3 regions of the Pseudovibrio sp. W64 genome follow, and region 2 is predicted to be linked to each of the others. Evidence: riboswitches for the same ligand, from Rfam matches in the RefSeq annotation. Region 2 holds a riboswitch; each other region holds the start of a gene.

Region 1 (10,001 bases), on a different contig from region 2:
GCGGAAGACGTAAGGCCCGCCCAGTTTGCGCGACTGCTCTATAAGGGTTGTCCAAGATGGGTGATGGCGCAGGATATAACCAACCACCAGTTTCCGTCCCAGCTTGCGAGCAGTTTCCACGACACTTTGAGCATCTTCCAGAGCGGTTGCCAGTGGCTTTTCTACAAACACATCCGCCCCTGCTTCCATCGCCATGACTGCATATTCAGCATGGCTGTCTGAATAAGTGCAGATGGACACAAGATCAGGTTTGGTTTCGACCAGAGCTTGCGCGAAATCAGATTGGATGGTGTAGCTACTCAACTCTTCAGGCAATTCCACCGGTGATCGATTGACCAGCCCTACGATCTCAAATCCCGAATTGGTCTCATACGCCAGAGCATGGGACTTTCCCATGTTTCCTAGACCAGCCACGAGCACGCGGATAGGTTTGTTACTCATTTGACTGCTCCAGATGTTAGGCCCCGAATGAGTTGGCGCGAGAAGAGCGTGTAGAGAATGAGGACCGGAATGACTGCCAGTGCCATAGCCGCGAGAATTGCGTTCCAGTTGTTGGAGTATTGCCCAACGAACACCTGAGCGCCCAGTGTGAGTGTTTTGGTATGCTCTGCGGGGGCCAGAACGAGTGGGAACCAGAGATCATTCCAAATCGGGATCATAGAGAAGACAGCCACTGTTGCCATTGCGGGTCTGATGAGAGGCAGAACGAGACGTAAGAAGATGGAGTATTCTGAAAGGCCATCAATACGGCCAGCAGATTTGAGGTCTGATGATACTGTCGACATGAACTCAGAGAGAATGAAGATCGCCAGTGGCAGGCCTTGCGCTGTGTAGACCAGTATGAGAGCCCAATGCGTGTTCACAAGATCCGTTGCGACCATCAGGCGGAGAATTCCGACAGTTCCCAGACGGATCGGGATCATAATGCCCAGTGCCATATAGAGGCCCATGAGGCGATTACCGCGGAACTTGTATTCACTGAGTGCAAAAGCTGCCATTGCCCCAAACAGGAGAATGAGACACAAGCTTGCGCCGGTCACGAACAGCGAGTTCCAGAAATATAGCGGGAAGTTGCCTTGCTGCAGCACTGTTGAATACCCAACCAGATCCAATGTTTCGGAGGTTGGGAGTTCCAAGGGCTTGCGGAAGATTGCTTTTTTGTTTTTGAGCGAATTGATGAGAATGAGAAGAACAGGGAAAAGCGCGATCACTGCAAACGTGAGCAGGATTACATGCGCTCCCAGTTCTGCCATTCGGTTTCGTCTTGCACGAGAAATAGCCATTTGCGCCTCACATCTCGTAGCGGGTCAGCTTGCGCTGAATAAAGAAGAGATAGACAGCAACACCCATCAGGATGATGAAGAACATCACCGTCGCAATGGCGGCACCCATGTTGGGGTCACCGGGTTGCAACTGTTGCCCGTAGAACGTTCGATACAAGATCGTGCCCAGCAGGTCTGTCGAGAAGTTTGGCCCCGCAAGCGGCCCCTGCGTGGTGTAGATCAAGTCAAATGCGTTGAAGTTGCCTACGAAGGTTAGGATAGAGATGATGCCGATGGTTGGCAGGATCAGGACCAGCTTGATCTTGAAGAACTGGGAAATGCCGGTCACGCCATCACATTCTGCGGCTTCAATCACCTCATCAGGAATGGAGAGAAGCGCAGCATAAATCAGCATCATTGGAATGCCGATGAACTGCCAGACAGAGATGAGAGAAAGTGTAGTCAGCGCTGTCTCCTCTTTACCGAGGAACGGTAGATACCAACTGCCAACCCCGACAGACTTCATCAGACCTTTGGAAACACCCCATAGCGGGGAGAGCATGAGCTTCCAGACGAACCCGACGACAACGAAGGACAGAAGGGTCGGCATGAAGATGGCTGTGCGATAAAACTTCTTGCCCGGCAGATGCCCCATGGAGAGCAAAGCCGCAATCAGGACACCGATCGGATTTTGCACCAGCATATGGATCAGGAAGAAATAGCAGTTGTTCCAAAGCGAATTGAGGAACGGCTTGACCCAGTACGGATCGAAGAACAGCTTGATGTAGTTTTCCAAGCCGACAAACGAGATCACTTGCGTGGTCGTATCCCTTTGGAAGAACGAAAAGCGCAGGGTTTCGGCCAGCGGCAGGATCATGATCATCGTGTAAATGATGACTGCCGGTGCCAGAAAGACAAGTACATGCCAGCGGAACGGCTTCTTCTTCCGCTCACTGACCATAAGGTCCTGTTCCAATTCCATCATCTCTCATTGCAATGCAGATGCGCGGTCAGTCCGCACATCTGCTATTTTGTGTTCAGTCAGAGAGATGGCTTAATCCATCTGAGGTTCGTACCAGGCGCTCAGCCCCTTCTGAAGCTGGTTCGCTGCATCCGCAGGTGTCTGCTTGCCATTGATGACGTTTGCAGACACGACCCACATTTCGTTCCAGAGGTTTGGAGTACCGCGAGAAACGATCTGTGCCGCAGAGCGGTTGGTGGACTGACAGTCTTTACGCCAGGAGATGAACTCGTCCGCCAGTGGATCAGTGAGCGAGATCTCATGCTTGGACAAGGAGAAGAAGCCCGGCACAGCGTTGGAATAGAGTTCTGCAAACTCTTTGGTGCCCATCCACTCAAGGAACTTCATGGCAGCTTCAGAATTTGGCGAGGCTGCATTCAGGCCAATGCCGATGTCAGTGTGGTCTGAGATGTAGCAGCTGTCCCCCTCTGCTGGCAGAGGTGGCCGGAAGGCGCCAAGCTCGAAGTCGGAATCGCGGTTGAAGCCTGCAATTTCCCAAGAGCCTGATGGATAGATTGCAGCGCGCCCCAGTGTGAACAGGGTCTGGCTGTCCGGATAGGATTGAGCTTCATAGCCATCCCCAAGGTACGGCCCCCAGCTTGCCAGCACTTCAAACGGCTTTACCCAGCCATCATCCGTCAACTTGCCGGTGCCAGCAACGACTGCCTTACGGCCTTCCTCACCTTTCCAGTACATTGGCCCAATATTCTGATAGCCCATTGCAGCGGATTCCCACTGATCCAACGTGCCCATCGCCATTGGGATGTAATTGCCGTCTTCCTTGATCTTATCGAGAACAGCTATGAACTCTGCCTGAGTTTTCGGTGGTTCAACACCGACTTCAGCAAAAGCATCCTTGTTGTAGATGAAGCCGTGGATCACAGCGGCCATTGGCACACAAAAGGTTGCGCTGCCATCATCTGTGCTCCACGCCCCTTTTGCTGAATCCGGGAAGTTGTCGAGGGTTGCCATGCCCTGCAGGTTCTTCAGGTAACCTTTGCTGTAAAGATCCAGCGACCCATCAAACGGACGGCATGTGATCAGATCACCAGCGGTTCCACCTTCCAGCTTTGCATTCAGTGCAGCGTTGTATTGAGTTGGAGCGGTTGGCGAGAATCTGATTTTGACCTCTGGATGCGCCTTCATAAACGCAGGCAGAATGGTTTCCTGCCAGATGCTCAAGTCGTCGTTACGCCAGCTCTCAATTGTCAGTTCTGAAGCAGCAAAAGCAAAGGATGCGGAGCCCAAAAGCAGGGATGCAGCAATGCCTGATGACAAATAGTATTTCATTATTTCCTCCCATAACAAATAATCGAATACCGCCTTGAAAAACCGTCGGTATCGCAACTCGCCTGCCCCCCAGCGGGCGAATATTCCTGTTGGCACATTACGATCTAAACGGATCGCAATGCGCGCATAAATCAATCAGGTTGATGTAACCCAAGCACCCGAAGAGATTCTCCCAAATCTCCCTGAGTTTCATTCAATACGTTGATGGCCTGTTGCTTTGTTGCTCCCAGCACCAGTAAGACAGCCAGCTTGATCTGACTGTCACTTTCATGCAGGGCAGCTGCGGCTTTTTCCTGCGAGCAAGCGGTGAGTGAGACCACCATGTCTTTGGCGCGCTGATCCAGTTTGATGTTGGTCAGCTGCATATCCACCATGTAACCGCGATACACCTTCTTCAACCGGACCATGAGCGCTGTAGAAAATAGGTTGAGTGCCGCCTTTTGGCTGGTTCCTGCCGATAATCTGGTTGATCCTGCCAACACTTCCGGACCTGTCCTTAAAAGGATTTCATGCTCAGCATCGGCCAGTAACGGGCTTTGCGGATTATTCGCCAGTGATATTGTAAGAGCCCCCGCGCCTCTGGCGGTTTGAATGGCAGAGCGGGTAAAAGGTGTGGTGCCGCTTGCTGCAATACCCAAGACGACATCAGAAGCGCCGACATTGTTCTCTAAAATGAAAGCACGGCCTGCTTCTTCGCTGTCCTCAGCGCCTTCCTGCGGGCGTAACAATCCAGCTTCGCCACCTGCCAGACCATAGATCAAGCGATGCTCTGGCCAGCCAAATGTGGGGATGAGTTCAATGCCATCCAAAACGCCAAGCCTGCCTGAAGTACCTGCGCCGACGTACACAAGTCTACCTTCGGTTCCCTGCAATCTTTGGGCAGCAGCATCAACTGCGGCTTCCAGCTCTCCCAACGCAGACCAGACAGCGTTGAGAGCTTGCATTTGCCCCCCCAGCAAGGCTTTGAGGACTTCGTCAGTCCCCCATGTTTCCAAGCCTGCATAACGTGAAGATCTTTGCTCAGTTTCACGCCACTCCTGCGGATTGGAATGTTCTGGAAACCCCACTTTTTTGGATATGCTGGACACGAGACTCTCCCTGATACCAATAGCATACCAACAACTCACGATATGGCAATGATATATTAGAAAAGACCCGCAAATTGCGTAATCCCAATAGATTTCTAACAGTTACCTGTGACAATTGCAGACCACAGGTATTGTTTTGGACCTAGTTTTTTCTTGGTCAATCCCAGCGTGCTTCTTCTTCGCGGCGTACAAAGACGACCTGACGTCCATCAGGCAGCAACTGGCTGATTTGATCTGGGCCGCCGTGTTCATCAAACTCAACTAATCCAATGCCACTTGCATTCAGCAAGCGTCGACCATGATGCGTGCCCACAGGTTTGCGCGGAATAACCTTCATGCCGCGCCGTCTGGTGAGCCAGTTCAAGGGAGAGCGAGGCGCATAGAGCCAGCGGTTCAGATGGTCGAGTTTATCAAGCAGTTTGGCCGGGAACTCGTTTTTGATGCCACTGCTGCAGATTTGCCAGATGTCAGGCCCACGAGAATGTCCGCGTAACTCGACATCGTAAACAAAGGAATAGTGCACATCACCAGAAAGGATCGTAAAACGATCTGGCGTTTTGCGGTGGCGGAACACGTTCAAAATGCCATCTGCCGTTCCCGGATGTGCCATCCAGTATTCCGCATCCACCATGAGCGGCTTGCCCATGAACGTGAGCAGCTTCTGCAGCGTTTCGATCAGCTTTACGCCGAAGATCGGAGCTGCTGAGACGAGTAGCACGGCGTCTTTTCCGCGCAGAGATCGTTGTAAATCTGTGACCGCTTCCCAGTCCAGAAGACCCGAGGGTAGATACCCTGCCCGCTCTGATCTCCATCGGCGTGTGCGCGTATCCAACACCAGCAGTGGTGGGTCTAGTTCCCAGTGATAGTCCCAGTTTTCAAAGGCGAAGAGATGCTCCAGAAACTCATCGTAGCTATTTGTGCCGGGCACCGTGACAGCTTGCGTCATCGCTTCAAGTGTTCCACCTGAGAACGCTTCAGGTCGGTTGCCCCACCCCTGATTGAGCATATAGGCACACAAGGCATTGCCAATGATCCGTCGGGAGAACGGATGGCCGTAGGCGGTCTCTTCCCAATCACGGTTGAGGTTCCAGTCATCAGTGACATCGTGGTCATCAAAGATCATCGCAACCGGAAGATGGGCAAACAGGCGGCGCACCTGGCTGAGACCCGCAACAAACTCCTTCAGGATTTTCTGTTCGCTCTCATAGAGCGCTGCTTCTTCTGGTGTCAGTCCTTCGGGTGCATCTGTCTCAACCAGATCCCATAGCGCTGGTGACCAGACAAGGAGGTACATTGCCAAGAATTCAGCAAGTGTGATCAGATGGTTATGGGCGTGATCAGCAGTGAAGATCGGTTTTTCTACGCCACCGAACAAGACAAGCCAGAGCTTTCGGTTCTTTTCCAGACTTGGGAGAAACTTTTCGCGGCGGTAGTAGGTGTCGCCGTGTTGGTAGAAATCTGATGCCTTTGCAGGCACTTTGCTTTCCAAGCCTGCCAGCTGTTCCTCAGTGATGCCGAGTTTTTCGATGAGCCCATGGATAGCTCGCAGCATGGGGCCAGCAACATCATCTGAGTAAATCTGATCGCCACTCATCACGAGGGCAGCTGGCCATTTTTCCTTATCAACTTTGGTGCCCTTCTCAGCTCTGATGTGCTTTGCCAGAAACTGATCGGCTGCGACCAGACCATCGCCGGATTCGTGATGTGGTTTGCGGCAGGACCCGTGCAGGAGCGAGGAAACTTTTGAGCTTAGCAGAAAGCCGGGAAGCTCCTGATTTTCATAGCAGAGATCAGGCGCCCATACGGAATGATCCTGCCAACCAGCCTCCTCGTCATCCTCCATACGCAGAGTGAGGCGATAGCTGATCCAAGTATCATGCGGTAAAGGGCTTTGGAGAGGTAGATCGATCAGGAGGTAGTGGAGATGTACCCCTGCTGAGATCAGGTTTACCTCAGTTTGCGCTTTCGTCAGCTCGTAGGTTTGCGGTTCACCACCTTGTGGGAGCAAATCCAGTTTCACATCTGCTGGAGCGCGCACTGCGAGCCAGAATGTTAAACGTGAGGTTTCCAGTCGACGCAAGATCGGGCCAGCTAAAACGGATGGGAGAGAATAGTTTTCAAGCATTCGTTGATATTATTTTTCGCGATATCCAGATGTGAAATTCTTAGATGAGAGATAGGAACGCAAACCGCAAAATCCAATAAGTGTCAGCGACTCCCCTCTCATAAAATCCAACTTACAAAAGATTTCTGAACCTCGCCTGAACCGAACCTGCCTTGACACTAGTTCATAATCGTTCTAGCAAAATCATGTATGCAGGGGAGTCTCACCAAGGAGACTGAGAGGCTGACAGAGCGCAAGCTCGGCGACGCGACCCTTAGAACCTGACCCAGTTGATACTGGCGTAGGAAGCACGGGTCGCGGGGCCTGTTTGAAGGGCCAGTGTAACAACCGCGATCTTAGCAGCAGAAGTTCTTTCTGCCGTTTCCCAGCCAAAACTCATCTGGTGTCTTTTTCGAGTTATGAACTTGAGGAGCACCATTATGACGACGCCGAACCCATCCATCACCACAGGCGCTTTGCCAGCAGCGCGCAAAATCTATGTTCGTGGCAGCTTGCACGAAGACGTGCTTGTGCCCATGCGCGAAATCAGCGTTCACCCGACAGCAGGTGAACCACCGCTGCCAGTCTATGATAGTTCCGGCCCATACACAGACCCAACGGCAACAACGAATATTTCTGAAGGTTTGCCTGCTCTACGGCGCAAGTGGATTGAGGTGCGCGGTGACACTGAGGAGTATGATGGCCGCGAGATTAAACCTGAAGACAATGGTTTTGTGAAAGGCGACCGGCTTGTTCCTGAGTTTCCGGTGAAGCCTCGCCCCTTGCGCGGAAAGGACGGTAAAGCCGTCACCCAGCTGGCTTATGCCCGCGCTGGCATTATCACACCGGAGATGGAGTTTATCGCCATCCGCGAAAACCAGTTGCGGGAAGCGGTTGCAGAAGAGCGGTGTGGCAATGACTGGGGTGCGAGCATTCCAGATTATGTAACACCAGAGTTTGTACGTGATGAAGTGGCAGCTGGCCGCGCGATCATTCCGTCGAACATCAACCACCCTGAGAGTGAGCCGATGATCATCGGGCGGAACTTTCTGGTCAAGATCAACGCCAATATGGGTACATCTGCTGTTACCTCCTCCATGGAAGAGGAAGTCGACAAGATGGTGTGGTCGATCCGCTGGGGCGCTGACACGGTGATGGATCTGTCTACCGGTCGTAACATTCACAACACCCGTGAATGGATCATCCGCAACAGTCCTGTACCGATTGGGACCGTCCCGCTTTATCAGGCACTTGAGAAGGTGAATGGAGTTGCGGAAGATCTGACTTGGGAAATCTTCCGCGACACGTTGATTGAGCAGGCAGAGCAAGGGGTTGATTACTTCACCATCCATGCTGGCGTGCGCCTTCACATGGTGCCGATGACCGTTAATCGCGTGACGGGGATTGTCTCCCGTGGCGGTTCCATCATGGCGAAGTGGTGTCTGCATCATCACAAAGACAGCTTCCTCTATGAGCACTTTGACGAGATCTGCGATATTTGCCGCCAGTACGATGTGGCGTTTTCTCTTGGTGATGGATTGCGTCCGGGTTCCATTGCAGATGCAAATGATGAAGCCCAGTTTGCCGAGTTGGAGACGCTTGGGGAGCTGACCAAGATTGCATGGGCCAAGGATTGTCAGGTGATGATTGAAGGCCCGGGTCATGTGGCCATGCACAAGATCAAAGAGAACATGGATAAGCAGCTGGAATGCTGCCATGAAGCACCGTTTTACACGCTTGGCCCTCTCACCACGGATATCGCGCCCGGATATGATCACATCACCTCCGGCATCGGTGCTGCGATGATCGGGTGGTTTGGCTGCGCCATGCTTTGCTATGTGACACCGAAAGAGCATTTAGGGTTGCCGGACCGGGATGATGTGAAAACCGGTGTGATTACCTATAAGATTGCAGCTCACGCCGCTGATCTTGCGAAAGGATTGCCGGGTGCCCAGCGCCGGGATGATGCCTTGTCCCGTGCACGCTTTGAATTCCGTTGGGAGGATCAGTTCAACCTTTCTCTCGATCCGGATACTGCGCGAGAGTTCCACGATGAAACGTTGCCGAAAGATGCGCATAAAGTGGCTCATTTCTGTTCTATGTGCGGACCGAAGTTCTGCTCTATGCGGATCTCCCATGACATCCGCGCGGAAGCGCAGAAGGAAGGCATGGAGGCTATGGCGGCCAAGTTCCGGGAAGGCGGTAAACTGTATCTGCCACTTGAAGGAACAGAGCAGTGATTACGATTGCAGGAGCTGGCCTTGCGGGGCTGGCTTCCGCCTATGAGCTGGCAAAGCGCGGTGCATCCGTCACTATCTTTGAAAAATCCGCTAAACCGGGCGAAAGCAGTGTCGCACGGTTTGCCGGCGGCATGCTTGCTCCGTTTTGCGAGCGTGAAAGCGCAGAAGAAGACGTTGTTACATGTGGGGTGCAGGCCGCTGATTGGTGGTCTCAGGTAACGCCTGTGACCCGGCACGGAACGCTGGTGGTTACTCCGCCGCGCGATCAGGCCGAGCTGACCCGCTTTGCACGGCGGACCTCACACTTTACCGAGGTGAACGGTCAAGCGATCTCAGAGCTGGAGCCAGCATTGGCTGGACGCTTTGAGCGCGGGCTGTTTTTTAAAGAGGAAGCGCATCTGGATCCACGGCAGGCACTGGCTGATCTGACAGGTGCTGTTCAGGAGCTTGGGGTAGAGATCCAATATGGAAGGACTGCACCTGCGCGGGTCAATCTCAATTGCACAGCAACCGCATCCAGCCTTCCTGACTTGCGGGCTGTGCGCGGTGAGATGGCGATTTTGCATTGTCCTGAGGTTCAGCTTTCCCGTGTCATCCGGCTCTTACACCCACGTATGCCGCTTTATCTGGTGCCGCGGGCTGATGGGTTGTTCATGATTGGCGGGACCATGGTGGAGAGTAACTCAGACCGTCCCCCCACCCTACGATCCCTTACAGAAATGCTGAGCGCAGCCTTTGCCATTCACCCTGCCTTTGCCGAGGCCAGTGTGGTTGAAATTGGAGCGGGATTGCGTCCAGCGTTTCCAGACAACTTGCCTCGACTGGTCGAGCATGACGGGTCTCTCCACCTCAACGGGCTTTACCGCCACGGCTTTTTGCTTGCACCAGCACTGGTACAGCAAGCAGCACAACATCTTTTGAAGGAGGCTTGCGCATGAAGATCATCGTGAATGCGGAACCACGCGAGGTCACCAACGAAACGTTGGAGGATGCTCT
Region 2 (10,001 bases):
GCAGCAGTGAGCGTGAGTTGCAATGCAGAAAGCAGCGCGGCCCGTCCAAGATCAAAGTCATATGTAAATGCCTGATAGATCGCCAGCTCAATGGTTGTCGCCCGTGGCCCACCACCAAGTGTCAGAGCAACAGCAAAGCTTGTCAGGCAGATAGCAAAGATCACAGCCAGTGCACCGGGTAAAATGCGCGCGAGCATGGGGAGTTCGATCAGTCGAAACAGAGCTTTTCCATCACACCCCAGCTGTGCAGCAAGGCGAAAACGCTCTGAAGGGATTTCTTGCCACCCTTGTAAAATCAATCGGGTTGCAAGCGGAAGGTTGAAGAAAACATGAGCCAGCACAACACCGTGGAGGCCATAAATGCGAATGGGTGAAGCACCAAAATAAACAAGCACATCAGATATCCAGCCCGCACGGCCAAACACCTGTAGTAACCCAAGAATGGCAACGATAACTGGTAGAATGAAGGGGGCACCGAGCAGTGCAATGAGCAAACTGCGGCCCGGAAACCGCCGTCGCGCCAGGGCGCGCGCAACCGGCACTGCCAACGCAACACTGATCACAGCAGAAAGCACGGCCTGCGTGAGCGTAAACTTGAGAGCGGCCCAATCGGAAGAGGAAAAGCCGTGACCCGCTTCGGCTCGCAAGGCAACCGCGGCCAACGTGCCAAGTATGAGTGCCGCGACAAGAAATGCCGCGGCAACACCGGGAAGCGAACTTACTGGCTGAGCGCTTCTAGCCATTCCGGCAGAGCCTCACGTCTTGCAGCAGCAGCTTCTTCAGGCTTAAAGAACAAAGCTTTTTCAGGCACCTGCAGAGTGTCGAACCCAGCAGGTAAACCACCTTTTGGTGTCACAGCTGGATACATCCAGTTGGTTGTTGGAATGATTGTCTGGAAAGCATCTGAAACCATGAAGTTCAGGAACTTGTCTGCCAACTCTGGCTGATCAGTCCCGGCAAGCTTTGCCGCTACTTCAACCTGCATGTAATGGCCTTCTTCAAACGCGGCAGTGGTTTTGCTGTTATCTTCCTCGGCAATCAGGTGGTAAGCCGGAGACGTGGTGTAACTGAGCACCATGTCCGCTTCCCCATCAAGGAATAGACCGTAGGCTTCTGACCAACCTTTTGTAACCGTCACGATGTTATCGGAAAGATCCGCCCAAACATCAGCAGCTTCGTCTCCGTAAGCCGCTTTCACCCAAAGCAACAACCCGAGGCCGGGTGTAGAGGAGCGTGGATCCTGAATAAGGATCTTGGCATCACTCTTCGCAAGCTCGCGGAAGTTGGTTGGTACGGTTTCGCCAGCCTTGTGTACGAAGGCAAAGTAGCCCCAGTCGTACGGCACAAAGGTTTCGTCAGCCCACTCCATTGGCAGTGTATATTGGGCTTCAACAGAGTGTGGTGCAAACAGGCCAGTTTTCTTGGCAGTCTCTACCAGATTGGTGTCCAGACCCAGCACCACATCGGCATCTGAGTTTTTACCTTCAAGACGAATGCGGGAAAGCAGTGCTGCGCCATCTTCGACGCCAACAAGTTTCAGGTCACACTCGCATACAGCCTCAAACGCTTCTTCCACTTTTGGGCCTGGGCCCCAGTCAGAAACGAAGCTGTCGTATGTGTAAACTGTCAGTTGAGGCTTCTCAGCAGCCATCGCTGATGTTGCAGTGAGTAATCCCGCAGCAATTAACAGATGTTTCAAGTCATCCTCCATTGCGGCGAGAGGGCAAGGATGGGTGAAACCGGTACCCTTCCCTCCGCCGGTTCTAGCCGGTTCAGGTTCAACGGGTTCGCCACTAAAGCATCTCAGCACGACAAATACGCGCACCCCGAGGTCAAGCGGTTCTTAACCGGAAAAACACAGAAGCGCAACTGGATATAGCTGGGATGGAGAGGGCACCTGTAGGGAGTTGCAAGAAGAAGCCCGGGCAGTTCCCTGCCCGGACTGGTCGCATTTATTAGGCTGTCAGGTCGAAGCGGTCGGCGTTCATGACCTTGGTCCATGTTGCCACGAAGTCGCGAACGAACTTTTCGTGGTTGTCATCCTGAGCATACACTTCAGCATAAGCGCGCAGGACTGAATTGGAGCCAAACACAAGGTCAGCACTGGTTGCAGTCCACTTAGGCTTGCCAGATTTGCGGTCGCGGATCTCATAGGTGCCATCTTTGAGTGGATGCCAGCTGTTGTCCATATCGGTCAGGTTGACGAAGAAGTCCGTTGTCAGCTGACCTTCGCGGTCCGTGAAGACACCATGCTTTGAACCGCCATAATTGGCACCAAGAACGCGCAGGCCACCAACAAGTGCAGTCATTTCCCAGCCAGTGAGACGGAGGAGCTGAGCACGATCCAGCATCATCTCTTCCGGGCTAACAGCGTACTCTTGCTTCTGCCAGTTACGGAAGCCATCAGAAATAGGCTCCAATACAGAGAAGGATGTCGCGTCTGTCATCGCATCTGTTGCATCACCGCGACCAGAAGCAAATGGAACTTCCACGTTGAAACCAGCTGCCTTGATGGCATTTTCTACACCAACGTTGCCTGCCAGCACGATCACATCTGCGACTGAGGCTCCTGCCTGCGCTGCAATTGGTTCAAGCACAGCCAGAACTTTGGCAAGCCGGTCTGGCTCATTGCCAACCCAATCCTTTTGAGGAGCAAGGCGGATACGAGCACCGTTGGCACCACCGCGCATATCAGAACCGCGATAAGTTCGTGCGCTGTCCCAGGCGGTTTTGATCAGGTCTTCATTGCTCAAACCACTTGCCGCAATTTTTGCTTTCAGCGCAGTAACATCATAGTTGGTGTTGCCTGCTGGAACAGGATCCTGCCAGATAAGGTCTTCTTTCGGCACATCCGGGCCAAGATAATTGGCTCTCGGTCCCATATCGCGGTGGGTCAGCTTGAACCATGCACGCGCAAACGTATCTCTGAAGTACTCAGGATCTGCGATGAATTTCTGACAGTACTCATTGTAGATCGGGTCAACCTTCATCGCCATGTCCGCATCCGTCATGATCGGATTGTGACGAACAGACGGGTCTGTTGGATCAACAGGTTTGTCTTCTTCCTTGATGGACACCGGTTCCCATTGCCATGCGCCGGCAGGAGATTTTACCTGCTCCCATTCATGGCCGAACAGCATATCGAAAAAGCCCATATCGAATGTGGTTGGGTGTGTGGTCCACGCACCTTCAATGCCAGAAGTAAAGGCATTCGTTGCTTTGCCATCCTGTCCGGGGTTAGACCAGCCAAATCCCTGCTCTTCAAGACCAGCGGCTTCCGGTGCGACACCGATGTTATCGACGGCACCGCGTCCATGGGTCTTACCAACGGTGTGACCACCGCACGTCAGCGCAGCAGTTTCCTCGTCATTCATTGCCATACGAGCAAAGGTTTCGCGGATCTGATCGGCTGTTTTTTGCGGACCGGGAACGCCATTTACGCCTTCCGGGTTCACGTAGATCAAACCCATATGGGTTGCTGCAAGCGGGTTTTCGAGCGTTGAAGGGTCATCCAGATCGTCATAGCGCTCTTCACTGCGTGCAAGCCATTCTTTCTCAGATCCCCAATAGGTGTCGATCTCTGGACCCCAGATATCCTCACGGCCAAACCCGAAACCAAAGGTTTTCAGACCCATGGAGTCATAGGCGATAGTGCCTGCGAGAATAATCAGATCAGCCCAGGAGAGAGTGTTACCGTACTTTTTCTTGATAGGCCAAAGCAAACGGCGGGCTTTATCAAGGCTTGCGTTATCAGGCCAGGAGTTAAGCGGAGCAAAGCGGATGTTGCCGGAACCGCCGCCACCGCGACCATCTGCAAGACGATAAGAGCCAGCTGTGTGCCACGAAAGGCGGATCATAAGGCCACCATAATGGCCCCAATCCGCTGGCCACCAGTCCTGACTGTCGGTCATGAGCGCATGAACGTCTGCCTTCACCGCTTCAAAGTCGAGTGATTTGACAGCATCATGATAATTGAATCCTGGGTCCATCGGGTTGGTACGCGCACCATGTTGATGGAGGATGTCGAGATTCAAAGCATCAGGCCACCATCGGGTAACCGGCTTATCCATCGATGTATTCGCGCCATGTACCACCGGACAAACACCGGCTGTCTTGACATCGTTACCGTGCATTGCTGTCTCCACTATCTAATTTGGCTCTTGCTGGTTTTGACGTAGCGTTTACCTTAAGCGGTGAGACGAAACGATGCATCCAGCAAATTCTAGACTGAATATAGGTCGCCAAACACATTAAGTGAAATTGCATCTTCTGCACATATCAATAAGTTTTTCTTATTGTATAAATTTGAAGGTAAACGAAGGTGCTTAGATTGCTCCTCTGAGCTCTCCTCATCACACACGGAAACGCTTTTCGCGAGGTGAGGAAAGCATCAGGTCTGCCCTTCAATGCATCAGTAATCCATGTAAAATATCACATTGTTTTTCGCGGAGAAATTTGCATGAGCACTATCAGTCTTCTTAATTCCATAATTGGTCCGGTGATGAGAGGACCCTCGAGCTCTCACTCTGCAGCGCCATACTTCATAGGAAAGACTGTCCGCCAACTTTCCCTTTGTGATGGTGATAAAATTGTGAATGTTGAAATTGCGTTCGATCCAGAGGGCTCATTTGCCCAAGTCTATACCAACCGAGGCAGTGACGAAGGCTTTGCTGCAGGCTTGATGGGAGAAGAGGTCACCTCACCTAAATATCGACAAGCTCTATCTGATCTGATGAACGGCAAGCCGTTTACGCTAGAGATCAACATTAGAAATTTAGACACCAACGATCATCCAAACCGAGTGGAAATTGCAGTCACGGTTGAAGACAGCGAAGGCGCACTTCGGGAAGATCACTTCAAAGGCCTTTCAATAGGCGGCGGGATGTTCAAGCTCGATAGCTTTAACTCTTTCGCAATTGATGCGACTGGGAGCGATTTTATACTTCTGCTGGAATGTGGAGACAATTCATCTCTTCAGCAGCTTCCCTCAAATGCAAAGGTACAAGCTCGTGTCTGTGCAGGTTCAAAGAATAGCTACCAACTTATTGAGATCAAATCCAGTTCGCCACTATCACCTCAACAACCAGAGTTGAAAGACATGATAGAACAGAGCTGGAAGGTCAGGTCCTGCACACCTGTCCAATTCTCTGTCCACGACGAGGCCCCTCTTTTTGCCAGCCCAAAGGCTTTGGTCCAACAAACCAGCAGAGGACACGGTCTTGCAGATCTTGCTTTGTCCCTGGAAGCCAAACGGTTAGGCTTGACTGAACCCCAAACACGAAAAGCCTTTGCAGACCGCTATGATGTGATGATGGACGCAGTTCAGGCAGGCCTAGCGCTTACCAATCAATCATCCAATATGAAGTTCCTGAAACCGAGCGCAAAGCAGGTTGGTGCAGCAAATCCCGTGGAGATTATCGGCTCACCATTCTTGCAGGATGCGCTTAGCGCTTCTCTCGCAGTTATGGATGCAAACGCAAATCGGTGAGTGGTTGTCGCTGCTCCAACAGCTGGAAGTTCTGGCATCATACCGGGCACGCTATATTCCTTGAAACAACAAGGTGTTGATCGTGAAAGGATTATCGACGCCCTTCAAGTCACAGCACTTGTGGGAGCTGTTTTTGCTGAACACGGAAGTTTTGCCGCTGAAACGGGAGGATGCTCAGTGGAGACTGGTGCTTCAGCCGCAATGATCTCAGCTGGATTGGTCCATCTGTTTGGAGGAACAGCACAACAAGCCTTTAATGCGGCATCACTTTGTCTGATGAATACGCTTGGTTTGGTTTGCGACCCAGTTGGTGGGGAAGTGGAAATTCCCTGTCATGCGCGCAATATCGCTGGGATCGCGCATGCGCAATCGTCTGCGGTTGCTAGCCTTTCTGGTTTTGACGCTGTTTTGCCATTTGATGAGATGGTCATCAGCACACAAAAAGTAGGCAAACAAATGCACTCTGACTTGCGCTGTACAGCTCGCGGTGGATGTGCGGCAACACCGACCGCCTGTGCAATGTGCGGATGAGGTTGATCCATAGATATCAATTCCTTAACCGCTAATACTCCCCTCAATCGTCTCCTTACAGCTGTTCAGGAGCTTTATCATCTCGGAGGTGTCTGGGTTACAATCTGAGGCGGCTAGCGCATCAACCACCATCTGCCGGACGGCGCGTTAATCGGCGACATTGACTTGCCAGCTTCACGCTCAACCGTGCCACCTTCGATATCAAGAAGCTGGACACCCTCTACATCACCAGCGCCTGCCTCCCAGCCTACCCAAGACTCCCGCCTGTAAGTCGGGTGAAAAGGACATTCATAGATCGGATTTTGAGGTGAAGAGGGAGCTCCTCTCACCCTTTTCAAACAAACCAGATCAGGCCGAGCCAGATCCAGAGGGGGGCTGGGACTATGGCCCAGATGAAGATGGCGGGGAGGTACTCGTAGATTTTCATGGGGCTCTTCCGAATTCCGTCAGATCAATTCAAATGCTTCTGCCAGGGTCACAACGCAGGCGACTGATATGCCGAGTGTTACGAAGACACGAATGTGTTTGAAGAAGGCTAGCTCTGCCTTGGGTTTCACGCCGGAGCCATATCCTCTGCCATCCAGGTAGATGCTTGTGATCATGGTCAAAAACAGTAGGAACCAGAGAGCAACCAATCCTTCTGCGATCAAGACGATGGCGGGCAACATTACAGGTCTCCGTAGTTTAAAAGGTTCAGAGCAGGCGGTGGCACATCAGAGCAATCAGTGTTCTTTACGAGGAAGAAATTGACAGCTTAATTCAATGCCAAACACTGGTGAGACAGCCCCTGCCCTCTATCGTGACAACTTTTCGATTCATAATATCTATTTCATATATATCTTTATCATCGCACATGACAAAAGACATATATTATTTGCATCTTTTCTTAGAAAGAGCTGAATTGACACTAAATAATGTTTTATTTCATACACTTAAAATATGCACAGCATCACATCGCTTTCGGTGTTCAGCACTCTCTGATTTTATGATATACGCACGATATATCTTTGGAGCATCACTATGCGTTTAAATCAGGCAAGCGATTTTGCTTTGCGACTCGTTATGCAATGCGCCATGCAACCAGACATTCTTCAGCGCATCGATCAGGTCGTTTTGCAGCAAGGTTTCTCACGGGGCCATGTAATGAAACTCGTCAACCAACTCTCCCGTGCCGGTATTCTTGAGACCATGCGTGGTCGTGGTGGAGGGTTTAAACTGGGCCGTCTCGCACAAGACATCAGCGTTGGAGATGTTGTCCGCGCGGTAGAGAATGATTTTGCCGTAGTCGAGTGCCTGCGACAGAGCGAGTGTGGAGAAATCCAATGCTGCTTCCTCCCCTCTTGTCGCCTCAAACCGTTGATGCAAAGAGCATCCAGCGCCTTCCTGAGCGTGCTCGATGAAATGACAATTGAGAGTGCAGTTATCGATTTGCCCGTACCAGTGGCTTTGGCAGCACAAGAAAGCTAGCAGGAAGAATACTTCTGAAACTCTATTGATCTTCTCATATGTATTTTTGACCAATCCTATATTGAGTTCACAATTAAATCTAATTTAACAAATAAAAACTCTATTAATGACTATATTCGATTCAGTTAATCTATAGCTCATGAGAATAGTATTGCGTATCACTTCATAGCTCCTCAGTCGAATACAGCATAATTGTGTAGCGCGAAGAAATCTTAACGGATTACTAATGTGATTACTCACACTGAAGCTGCGTTTTGCTCTGCGCAGCCTTCGGTAACGGCTGTGCTCGACTGAACAACTGTCTCAGAACTGCTGTAACTGGCAAATGTGTGAGGGTTGAAATGTGGTATAGTGAGCGTCTTCTGGGAACAACTGCACTTGCAGGCCTCGCGTTTGCCTGTCTGTTCAGCCTTCAGGTGGAACGGGCAGATGCACAGACGGTTATTACCGGTACCATTAACAACCCTCCCTTCACAATCAATGGCTCAAATGGTTTACGCATTGGCCAAAACGGTTCTGATGGAACATTGAATGTATTCGCTGGAACCACAGTCCCCATCGGGCAACTTGTAGAGATTGGCGTTGTGAACGCGAACGGCACATTGAATGTTTTTGATAGTGCGGTGGTTTTCCAATCAGGCTCGTTCGCGTTCATAGAGGTTGCAAACGGCGTCAACGAGGGCACCATAAACCTTTACAATAACGGCCAAATTTTTGCTCCCACATCTGACATGGTTTTAGAAGGTAAAGGCACCATCAATATAGGTGGACAGGAAGGCGCTGGTGCTCTTGCCACCGGTTTCCTGGAAGTCGACGACCTTTACATGCTGAACGGCTCAAAAATTGTGATCAACACCACGAGCACGGGAGGCGATCATCTAGTCGCAGATCTAACCTCAGTCACTTCGGGCGCTGGCGAAGTCCTTTTTGAAAATGGCTCCACTCGCCTGATTGGAAACAACAGCCAGTTTTCAGGAAAAATGTTCTTTGATGAAGGTGCAACCGTCACGTTCACAAGCACCAATGCAGTTGGAAATACACAGCTCGACTTTGTCGGCGGCACTTTTGTTTCAAATAGCAGCCTAACCGTAGAAGGCGACATTGAAGTCACCAATGTGGGCGCTACAAACGATGCAACCTTTGCAACCTCGTCAGGCAACCTCACCCTTGCAGGAGATATGTTTGGTAACGGCAAAGTCAGGTTTGAAGGCAATGGCGTAACCATTCTGTCGGGCAACAATTCCTGGACCGGCGGAACGGACATTAATGGCACAGAAGTTCAGTTTTCAAACGCGTCCAATCTGGGCAACAGCGCGATTGAACTGAACAGCGGCCACCTCACATTTACCGGCTCTACAGCAACAATCAACAACCTCATCGATCTGGATGGAACCTCCTCAATTGAGGTTGGCACGAACGACACCCTCACTGTCAGCAATGATATCAGCGGGTCTGGTCGCTTAAAGAAACTGGGCAACGGAAAGCTCGTTCTTGATGGAGCGGGTAGCAACTTCAGTGGTGGGCTGGATCTGGCAGACGGCACCGTAGAGTTTGGAGCAGCTGCCAACATCGGCAGCGGAAACATCATCTATTACGGTGGTGATCTAAGCTATATTTCTGGCTCGGATGCAACCATATCAAACACGTTTGAGATGCATAATGACGGCAATCTTGACGTGCAATCAGGTCGTACTCTGACGATTACAGGTAACATCGTTGATGGCGGCGGTTCACCCGGCAAACTGACCATCGGCTCCGGCGGCACAGTTGACCTGCAAGGCACCAACACATTCTCAGCCGGTCTGGTCGTTCACGAAAACAGCACAGTTGGCTTCTCGGACTCTGACGATCTTGGCAGTGGCACTGTTGAACTCGACAACGGCAACCTCACCTTTAACGGAACCACTGCAACGATTAGTAACCTGATTGATCTGGACGGGATATCATCCATGACAGTTGGGTCCGGTGACACGCTCACCGTCAGCAATGATATCAGCGGGTCGGGCCGGCTGAAAAAGTTTGGTGATGGAACGCTGGTTCTTGGTGGTGCGGGCAGCAGCTTCAGCGGTGGGCTGGATCTGGCAGACGGAACTGTACAGTTTGGAGCAGCTGCCAACATCGGCAGCGGAAACATCATCTATTACGGTGGTGATCTGAGCTATGTGTCCGGCTCGGATGCGACCGTCTCAAATACCTTTGAAATGCACAATGACGGTACCCTTGACGTGCAATCAGGCCGCACCCTCACAATCACCGGCAACATCGTTGACGGCGGCGGCTCACCCGGCATGCTGACCATCGGCTCTGGTGGTACAGTCAATCTGCAAGGGACCAACACATTCTCGGCAGGCCTTGTCATTCAGGAAAACAGCACTGTCGGTTTCTCAGATTCCAATGATCTGGGCACTGGCACAGTTGCACTCGATAACGGTAACCTCAATTTCACCGGAACCTCCGCAACAATCGCAAATACGATTGAACTGTATGATGATAGTAGTCTTGACCTGCAATCCGG
Region 3 (10,001 bases), on a different contig from region 2:
AAGCCGCCCCTTAAGGTTGTGCTCAATGGGCGAGCGATACCCAATACCAAGCTGAGTGCCTTCCCACGGCTTAAAAAGAGCTCCAAGGGTTGCCCCAAATCCGAGATTGTAGTCTTCGCCGCGCAGTTCCGCAGTTGGTGAATTCGCAGCAATTGGCGGAACACCCGTCGCAGACTTCAGCCTCACTTGCAAATATTGAAGCTGCCACCCAACCCCAACAGAGAATTTTTCGGTGACTTCATAAGCCGCCATCGGCGTAACATTGACAGAAAGCACACGGGAAGACCGCGCATAGACCTGCCCCGCCCATTCAATTTGAGGTTTGGTTTCAAAGCCATAAGGTGCATTGGAACTGACGCCAAGAGTAAGGCGGTCATTAATCTTCCAAGTGCCATATCCTGCTGGCACCCAGGCATCCACCCCAATATCACCTGAGGAGTAAGGAACTCCAGTAATTGGACCAAATCCATCAATTGTCGCCGTATCCAGATCAATCGTTGCGCGTGGAAACACAAATGTCTGCGAAGTTTCCACCTGGACACCGTCATGACCAGTCATGGTCGCCGGGTTCCAGTACATACTGGAGAGGCTTTTGGAGACAGTTGCATTTCCCGCAAAGGAGAGCCCCTGATACCACGCAGATTGCTCACGAACAGCAAAAGCACCGGCAAATGCATCAGACGCAATCAGCAAGGAAGAAAGGCTAGCGATCGTAATGGGTAAATATCTGGACATGCACGGTACTTTCTGTTCTCAAGAAAACATTCAAGTAGTGCCATGATCAACCTACGAGTTACTTATTGATTCGGCTCTCTTCCTCATGATTGAAAATATTAAAGAGTAATTGCACTGGCATATTTAAAGGTATGAGACGTCGACTTCATAAAACAACAATGCCCAGCTCACTTACAATCACTTGGTTATTCGCATTTCAGGCAGGTACACTGAAACATTTTCTGTGACAAAACTTCCGCATAACAAAAGGCCCTCCAAATGGAGGGCCCTTCAAACGCGATTTGATCTGCCAGTTAACTTCTTGCAGAGATGTTTTTGCCCAGTGAAAGAGCGCTCCACCCCGCCAGAAGCTCCTGCGCTTCTATGTAACTCTCATAAATCTTACGAGCTGTTTTGTCTTTCTGGGTATAGATATCCAGCACCTCAACACTGGTTTCCTTCAATGCTGCAAGAACCTCTTCCGGGAATTCGCGAATCTCTACCCCATGCTCTTCCTGCAGCACCTTAAGGCTCGCTGCATTCTGCGCATTGGCCTCAGAAAGCGCCAAGTCAGCTTCCACACGGCAAGCCTCTTCAACCACCGCCTGAAGCTCAGCTGGCAAACCTTCCAAAGCAACCGCATTCACAATTGCCTCACCGGTGCCGTTTGGCTTATTAAAGCCCGGACCGTAGTAGTATTTGACCAGTTTATGGAAGCCCAGCGCACTGTCTGTCCATGGACCGAGAAACTCTACACCATCCACCACACGCGTTTGCAGACTGGTGAAAATCTCGGAAGCTGGAATGTTGACCGGAGTAACACCAAGCTTGCGCATGATTTCACCACCAAGACCTACCATGCGCAGTTTGCGCCCTTTCAGGTCATCCAGCGTCTCAACAGGCTCACGATACCAGCCCGCCATGGTAGGGCCAGCATTACCAGCCATAAACGGCTTCACACCAAACGGCGCATAAAGCTCATCCCAAAGTTCCTGTCCACCCATCTGGTCCACCCAGGCAGTGTGCTCCTGAGGCAGCAGACCGAAAGGAACAGTCGTAAAAAACACCGAACCCGGCATCTTGCCAGCCCAGTACAAAGCAACTGAATGGCCCATCTGTGCAGTGCCGCTTGAAACAGCGTCAAACACCTCAAAAGCCGGAACCAGCTCACCTGCAGCAAACAGGCGCACACGCATCCGACCATTACTCATAATGTTGATGCGATCACAAATGCGTTGCGCAGACATGCCTGGGCCCGGCAGGTTCTTGGGCCAGCTGGTCACCATGCGCCATTCGATCACCGGATCAGCATCCTGAGCCAGTGCAGGTGCAGCAAGTGCAGCGCTACCGGCAACCGCCCCAGCAGTTAGCCCCAGCGCCTGACGGCGGGTCAGATTGTTTTCTTTGTTCTTGGTCATTATCTCCGCCTTTTATTCAGACCAGAATTCATGGAAATGGTGCACAGGCCCATGTCCCTCGCCTACGTCAAGCGTATCCGCAGCTTTAATCGCCTGACTAATATATTCTTTCGCTTCGCCAATGGCATCTTGCAGCGCCAACCCCTTGGCCAGTTCCGCCGCAATCGCAGAAGACAGGGTACAGCCAGTCCCATGTGTATTCTGCGTTTTATGTCTTGGCGCCGTATACCACCTCTCCACATCACGGGAGAGGAAGAGATCATCACAGGTATCATCAGATCCGTGTCCGCCTTTCAGCAGAACCCCGTTAGCACCCATGTCCAGCAGCAGTAACGCTTGTCTGTGCATGTCTTCACGGGATTCAGCTACCGGCTGGTCCAGCAAAAAGGCCGCTTCCTGCATGTTCGGCGTAATCAACGCCGCCATGGGAAACAGCTTCTGCTTCAGGACCGAAACGGCGGAGTTTTGCAACAAAACATCACCAGAAGTTGCAACCATCACCGGATCAAGGATGACGCGCTTAACATTATATTCCGCCAGCTTTGTGGCAATAACAGCGATAATCTCTGGCTGTGAAAGCATGCCGATTTTCACGGCATCCACCTTCAGGTCAGAAAAAACAGCATCCATCTGCTCTGCCACAAATGCTGGCGGCACATCATGAATACCTGTCACACCTTTGGTATTTTGGGCCGTCAGTGCAGTGATGACACTAGCCCCATAGACCCCACGAGCCGAAAAGGCCTTCAGGTCTGCTTGAATTCCGGCACCACCACCGGAATCCGACCCTGCAATTGTGACTGCAATCGCACTCATTAGGCCAATACCCCACCTTTATTATTCATTGTTTCGAGCTTGAGACGCTCGTTGAACTGGTCAGCCTTCAAGCCATAAAGGGTATCGATGAAAGCTGGAGTGAAGCTTCCCGGTCCGTTCGCCTGCTCTGCGGCAATCTCGCCGCATACACCATAGACAGCAAGCGCAGCAAGCACGGCAAGTTCCTTATCTGGCTCGGTAGCGGCAAAACCAGCCAGCACACCGCCCAGCGCACAGCCAATGCCAGTCACCTTGTCCATATAAGCATGCCCATTGCCCACGGTATAGGTCGTCTCCCGGCCAAACACAGCGTCTTCAATACCGGTGCGCACAATCAGTGCGTTCTCGGTGACAGCTCCACTCAGCCCAGCGCTCTCAGTCATGTTTGCTTTAAGGATCGAAACATTCTCTTTCAGAATATCTTTCGCAAACTCCATGCGAATGTCTGACCGATCTACTTTAACCGGGTCCAGAACCACGGGCATAGATTTTTTGGCAGCCCCTTCAAGCCCAAGCCGAATACCATGTCGCCTCTTTCCATCCAGCGTACCAAGATTGAGGAGCAACCCGTCAACACTCTCGACAAATGCAGGAATTTCATCATGGGCCGCTGTCATGGAAGGCACAATGTTACAAGCCAACATGATGTTCGCGGTAAGGCTCTGCGCAACAGAGTTCGTCAGGCAATGAACCCGAACACCACGCTCACGCACGCTCTCAAAGACTTCCCAGAGATTTTCACTTGTGTAGGACATTTGTTTTCGCTCCCCTATAGATTACGGCGGGAACGATTACCTTGGTACTCATCCCAATTCCCTCCGCCGGCACAATCCGGATCAGGTTCTAGGAGTTGGCTTTGCGCCTCTCAGCCCGTCAGTCACTTCCGAGCACCCCCATTGGTTAGAATTTTTTGCTAGCAAACAAGAGAGCGAACTGCAAGCGGAAACGAGAGGCAGCGACAAAAGGCAACTGGGGGTAGATTTCGCATAAAAAACGCAAAAGCTTGCAAAAAAACGCAGCTTCAACGCAAAATGCTCACAAAACAACGCAAACTCAAATTTGAGCGCATCCCTGAAAGACAAATCAGCCTTTCGGGACAGAAGGATAGCAGATTTATGATTCCGTTCTTTGTACAGATCAAATGCCAGCTCGGAAAAACCTATCAGGTTGCCAACGCCATCGCAGACGCGGAAGTCGCCTCCGAGATCTACTCCACCTCCGGGGATTTCGACCTGCTGGCCAAGTTCTACATCGATGATAACGAAGACATCGGACACTTCGTTGCAAACAAAGTTCAGGTCTTCGAAGGCATCCAGGACACCAGAACCATCATCACTTTCAAAGCGTTCTGATACCTACGAAAACAGGCGGGACACCAGCCCGCCTGCACAATCTTATTTCAAGCTTTACGATCTTGATAGCTTAACTCTGAGCGTCCTGAATAGCGCTCCAGACAGCAACCGGCGTCGCGGGCATATCTATATGCTCAACACCTGCATTCTTGCGCAGTGCATACTGCACAGCATTCATCACCGCCGGCGCCGCTCCAATAGAACCAGCCTCACCAGCCCCTTTGATGCCCATCGCATTTGTCGTGGAAGGAACATTGCTCGTCGAGAAGTCGAAATTCGGCAAATCATCAGCACGTGCAACATGATAGTCCATGAAGGACGCTGACAGCAGCTGCCCGGTTTCATCATAAACCGTGTTCTCACAAAGCGCCTGCGAGATCGCCTGCCCCGCACCACCATGCACCTGACCAGCCAAAAGCATCGGATTCACCGTCACGCCAAAATCATCCACGATCACATAACTGACCACGTCCGTCTTGCCCGTTTCCGGATCAATCTCCACCTCACACACATGCGTGCCATTGGGATAAGTACATTCATCCTGCATGACTTTTTCCGCTGCATTCAAGGTCTCCGGTTGCGAACCAGCCACATCAACAAGGCTGACTTGCTGGTCGGTACCAACCACGCGCACCTGCCCGTCTTCCAACGTCAGATCCCCAACACCAACCTCAAGCTTTTCACTGGCGATCTCTTTGATCTTCTTAACCAGCGTTTCAGAAGCCGCTTTCACAGATGGCATTCCAATCGGAATGGACCGCGATCCACCGGTACCACCGCCAGTCGCAACACGGTCCGTATCTCCCTGAACCATCTCAACCTGGTCAAGCTGCAAACCAAGATGTTCTGCAATGACTTGGCCATAAGCGGTGGCGTGCCCCTGACCGTTGCTCTGCGTTCCAATCAGCAAAGTAACGCTGCCGTTCGTGTTCAGCTCAAGCTTAGCTTCCTCACCACCGGCAAAGGCACAGGCCTCCACATAGGTCGATAGCCCAACACCGCGATACAAACCTTTTGCCTTGCTCTCCGCTTCACGCTCCGCAAACGTCGAATAATGAATCTCGTCCAGCGCCTTGGTCAGGTGAGTTCCAAAGGAACCCGTATCATACATGCGGCCAAGCGCTGTCGTATAAGGCAGAGCAGCGTCGGGGATAAAGCTCTGACGGCGGAACTCCGCCGGATCCATACCCATCTCATGCGCAGCTTTGTCTGCCAGACGTTCCATCAGATAAAGCGCTTCCGGACGCCCTGCCCCTCGGAACGCATCCACCGGCACTGTATTGGTATAAACGCCTGTCGCTTCCACCCATGTTGCGGGGATATCGTAAAGACCGGGGGTCATGGTGATGCCGATCTGCGGAATACCTGGGCCAAATTCGTGCAGGTAAGCCCCCATATTTGCAAGCACATGCACCTTGAGGCCGATCATCTTGCCGTTTTCATCAAGCGCTAGCTCAGCCGTGGATACATTATCCCGGCCATGCGCATCAGACATGAAGTGCTCAGTACGCTCTTGAAGCCATTTCACGGGATGACCAAGACGTTTTGCGGCAATCAGGCAAAGCGGATATTCAAGATAGGTGAACATCTTGGTTCCAAAACCACCACCCACATCAGGTGTCACAACGCGGATATCTTTAGGGTCGACGTTGAGTATGTTCTTGGCAATCAGATCACGCATCCCATGACCGCCCTGCGTTCCAGTGGTCAGCGTATACCTGCCGCTCTCACCATCAAACTCGCCAATACAAGCTCGCGGCTCAATCGCATTGGACACCAGACGGTTGTTGATCACCTTGATCTTGGTAACATGATGCGCATTCTGGAAGGCCTCTTCCATCGCCTCCTTGTTACCCATGCCAATGTGAAAGGCCTCATTAGACCCATGCTCAGGCCACACAAGCGGAGCGCCGTCTTCTAAAGCTGCTTCAGTTCCGATTGCCGGATCAACATCCTCGTAGTCAACCTCAATCGCCTCCATCGCAGCCCGCGCTTGCTCCACCGTATCGGCAACAACAAACGCAAGAGCATCACCAACAAACCGGGCTGTATCAGAGCAAAGAACTTCACGATGAGGCACCCAGTGCTTCGTCCCATCCAGCTGCCGAAGCACGGCTTTACACGGGATAGAGTTCGTCCCTTCAATATCCGCAGCAGTCAGAATAAGCTGCACACCATCCATAGCCCGTGCTTCATCCACTCCCTCTAAGGTGAACTTGGCAAACGCGAGAGGAGACCGCAAAACAACGGCATGTGCTGCACCAGCCACCTTCAGGTCATCCGTGTAATGGCCCTTGCCAGAAATAAAGGCAGCATCTTCTTTTCGGCGAACGGGAGCACCAATTCCAAACTTCGGTGTAGCAACCTGATTCATGAAAACCTCAAAAATCTGGAGAGCGACCCAACACCGCACCTCCCAATACAGCTTTTTACGTATCAGCAGAGAACGTACAGTGCTTTTCTCAGGCTGCAAGTGTTTTCTGGTTCACCGCAGAGGTGTACTTTCCAGAGTAACTTAAGGTCATTATCGCATTATTTAGAGCAAATTACGGAAGGGTACTTAGAGCTCTAAGTTGTCGGCAGCTTCGTGCTTACTGTCGAAACTCTCAAGCTAAAATTTGTTTTAGAATTTGACCAAACCGCAAACATTAGGTTATTTAAGCCATACACCCATCTGATCTTTGTTACGTTGTCCGCCCCCTGGCGCACACCATTTTGCACCAGACATCGGGTCTGGTCGTTTTGATCGTATCAAGGCAGCTTCGAAAGCAGTTACATGCCTGTTCCTTCAGCAGAGCCTGAAGGCAGCTCATCATCTGCTGCGTTAAAAACAAGGTTTTCCGCAAAATGGCAAAGCCTGTCTAATAACACACGCGGCATCTGCTGGGCCCTTCTGGCAACATTCCTTATGGCCGTCATGAGCACCATCATCAAGCTGCTCGGCGATCGCTTACACGTTACTCAAATCCTTATGCTACGCCAGTTTTTCATGCTGGTGATCTCAGCACCGATCATTATCAAAGGATTTCCGGGTTCGCTCAAAACACAGGCTCCACTGCTTCACCTGGGCCGCATCCTGCTTGCGTCCTCTGCAATGTATTTCGGCTTCACCGCAGTCATTCACCTGCCGCTTGCTGAAAGCACAGTGATTGGTTTTGCACGCACGTTTTTCATCACGATCTTTGCAGTTTTCTTTCTGAAAGAAGTTATCGGCATTCACAGAATTTCGGCAACTATCCTTGGCTTCATCGGTGTGATGGTCATCGTCCAGCCCGGCACCGGCGCGGAAATGAGCATCTACAGCTTCATGGCGATCTTGGCCTCAGCCTGTGCCGCACTCGTAGGCATCATCCTGCGCAAGGTCACTCAGGTTGATCAGCCCATCACGATCTTGACCTTTCAAGCAACATTTGTGGGTCTGATCATGGCCCCCTTCGGCATCTATTATTGGGTATCAATCAACCTAAATGATGCGATCCTCCTGCTCTTGCTGGCAGGTGTCAGCTGGAGCGCTCAGATGAGCAACATTCAGGCCCTCAAGTTTGGTGAGGCCTCTGTGATTGCACCGTTTGATTATATCCGCCTTGTCTACGCGGCAATCATTTCTGTCGTAATCTTCGGCATCTGGCCGCTCTGGACCACATACCTTGGTGGCGCAATTATTGTCGCAGCTTCCCTTTACACCCTGCACCGCGAGACTGTGCTGGGCAAGAAGGTGGCAACTGGAACAGCGCCCACGAAAACGCACTAGAGCAAACGCTAAGCTCAAGCAAAAAGCCCTCGCAAATGCGAGGGCTTTTCTTTTTTCACGAAGTAGCTATCAGCTGGCGTTTTCAGTGCTGCGTGTCTTGGCAGCCTCTTCCTCAACCAGCTCTTTCTTGGAGAGTTTACCAACCATGGTCTTTGGCAGCTCCTCACGGAATTCAATCGCCTTCGGCATCTCAATCTTGGAGATGTGCCCCTTCAGGAAGTCTTTCAACTCTTCTGCAGTCGCGCTCTGACCATCTTTCAGCTTCACAAAGGCCTTCGGTGCCTGACCGCGATACCCGTCTGGAATAGCAATCACGATAACCTCAGCAACGGACGGATGCTGATAAAGCGCCTCCTCGATCACACGCGGATACACGTTGTAGCCAGAACAGATGATGAGGTCCTTGATGCGATCAACGAGGAAGATGAACCCCTCATCGTCCATGTAGCCCACATCACCAGTATGCAAGACACGGCCACCTTCCAAAGTCTTGGCGGTCTCATCAGGACGGTTCCAGTAGCCCTTCATGACCTGCGGGCCGATGATGCAAAGCTCACCTTTTTCGCCTTGTGCAACGATCTTCTCAGGCTCATCCAGATCACGAAACTCAACAGTCGTCCCCGGCATTACAACACCGATAGAACCGTCTTTGCCAGTTCCGTCCATAGGGTTAGCTGAAGCAACCGGAGAGCTCTCTGTCAGACCGTAGCCTTCCACCAGAACGCAGCCTGTCAGGGCTTCAAACTTTTGCTTCACTTCAACAGGCAGCGGCGCTCCACCAGACATACAATAGCGGATTGATGTCAGATCGTAGTTCTTCGTCAGCTCACTGTTGTTGATCGCGGTGTAAAGCGTTGGTACAGCCGCAAACAAAGTTGGCTTCTTCTTCGCAGCCAGATCAAGCAGTTCTTTCAGATCAAACCGCGGCATAAGCAGCATCTCAGCAGCGCCCAGAATGGAAAGGTTCTGCAGAACAGTCATCGCAAACACATGGAAGAATGGCAGCACACAAAGTGTCTTCTCGTAGCCGCGCTTCAAGCCACCGTAATGGCTTTCCAGCATCTCCATGTTTGACGTGATGTTGTAATGCGTCAGCATCGCACCCTTAGGCACACCAGTAGTACCACCGGTATACTGCAGGATCGCCACATCTTCCTTCGGCTCAATCTCAACCGGAGTAATGCCTTTGGACTTTGCAAGAAAATCTTTGAAGCGGATGTGAGCTTTATCAGCTGGAATGTTGGAAACATCCTTCCGCTTGAACAGCTGGAACAACAGCTTCTTAGGCTGAGGCAGAATGTCAGCCATCGGACATACAATGATGTTGTCCAGAGCACCTTCTTGACGAACAGCTTCCACACGATCATAGATCACAGAAAGATCCATGGTCACCATGATGCGTGCGCCAGAATCCCGCGCCTGAAACGCGATTTCGCGCTCAACATAAAGCGGGTTGAAGTTGACGACGACACCGCCAATTTTCATGATCGCAAAATAGAAAATGGTGTAGTACGGCGTATTAGGCAGACAAAGGCCGATCTTGTCGCCCTTCTTCACACCCATCGCCTGCAGGGCACCTGCAGCACGCTCAACGAAATCTCCCAATTCGCCGTAGCTTGTTGATTTGCCCATGAAGTAGATAGCCGGACGGTGCGCATAATTTTTGACCGTATCATCCAGATAGCTATCGATAGTACGAATTGGAAATTCCACTTGTCCCTCACGACCTGTCGCCATGCGCAGATCTCCTCCCCGAATTATTATAGTTCTTCAGACGAAGTTGACAGGAAACCGAAGCTGAGCGCCAAGGTTCATGTGCGCAACATATCAGAAAAACCTTATATCATCATGCTTTGCGTGGAATTTGCGGCAGGTTTACCATTGCGTCAACCCAGACATACGGTTGACCTTCAATGCGACACATTACTCAATTCCACTGATTTTTTCTCG

The links. A riboswitch is a leader RNA that binds a small molecule or an ion and turns the genes downstream of it on or off. The one in region 2 is predicted to bind thiamine pyrophosphate.
Region 1: another riboswitch for thiamine pyrophosphate. It lies ahead of thiC (phosphomethylpyrimidine synthase ThiC); the one in region 2 lies ahead of thiB (thiamine ABC transporter substrate binding subunit).
Region 3: another riboswitch for thiamine pyrophosphate. It lies ahead of PsW64_RS09435 (hydroxyethylthiazole kinase); the one in region 2 lies ahead of thiB (thiamine ABC transporter substrate binding subunit).

What each region holds. Positions count from the first base shown of each region.
Region 1 is NZ_LMCI01000047.1:17,985-27,985, reverse strand. It holds gene PsW64_RS25770 (Gfo/Idh/MocA family protein) at 1-441, opposite strand, end outside; gene PsW64_RS25765 (carbohydrate ABC transporter permease) at 438-1,283, opposite strand; gene PsW64_RS25760 (carbohydrate ABC transporter permease) at 1,291-2,244, opposite strand; gene PsW64_RS25755 (ABC transporter substrate-binding protein) at 2,317-3,573, opposite strand; gene PsW64_RS25750 (N-acetylmuramic acid 6-phosphate etherase) at 3,705-4,652, opposite strand; gene PsW64_RS25745 (hypothetical protein) at 4,819-6,786, opposite strand; TPP riboswitch at 6,970-7,090, shown strand; gene thiC (phosphomethylpyrimidine synthase ThiC) at 7,206-9,005, shown strand; gene PsW64_RS25735 (FAD-dependent oxidoreductase) at 9,002-9,943, shown strand; gene thiS (sulfur carrier protein ThiS) at 9,940-10,001, shown strand, end outside.
Region 2 is NZ_LMCI01000038.1:440,662-450,662, reverse strand. It holds gene PsW64_RS18605 (thiamine/thiamine pyrophosphate ABC transporter permease ThiP) at 1-743, opposite strand, end outside; gene thiB (thiamine ABC transporter substrate binding subunit) at 719-1,711, opposite strand; TPP riboswitch at 1,733-1,839, opposite strand; gene katG (catalase/peroxidase HPI) at 1,956-4,133, opposite strand; gene PsW64_RS18590 (hypothetical protein) at 4,460-5,488, shown strand; gene PsW64_RS28000 (L-serine ammonia-lyase, iron-sulfur-dependent, subunit beta) at 5,489-6,019, shown strand; gene PsW64_RS18585 (hypothetical protein) at 6,466-6,687, opposite strand; gene PsW64_RS18580 (RrF2 family transcriptional regulator) at 7,040-7,486, shown strand; gene PsW64_RS18575 (autotransporter domain-containing protein) at 7,828-10,001, shown strand, end outside.
Region 3 is NZ_LMCI01000018.1:131,753-141,753, reverse strand. It holds gene PsW64_RS09450 (OmpP1/FadL family transporter) at 1-735, opposite strand, end outside; gene PsW64_RS09445 (TRAP transporter substrate-binding protein) at 1,029-2,132, opposite strand; gene thiD (bifunctional hydroxymethylpyrimidine kinase/phosphomethylpyrimidine kinase) at 2,145-2,948, opposite strand; gene PsW64_RS09435 (hydroxyethylthiazole kinase) at 2,948-3,703, opposite strand; TPP riboswitch at 3,745-3,853, opposite strand; gene PsW64_RS09430 (Lrp/AsnC ligand binding domain-containing protein) at 4,064-4,300, shown strand; gene PsW64_RS09425 (xanthine dehydrogenase family protein molybdopterin-binding subunit) at 4,371-6,674, opposite strand; gene PsW64_RS09420 (DMT family transporter) at 7,077-8,051, shown strand; gene PsW64_RS09415 (long-chain-fatty-acid--CoA ligase) at 8,121-9,788, opposite strand.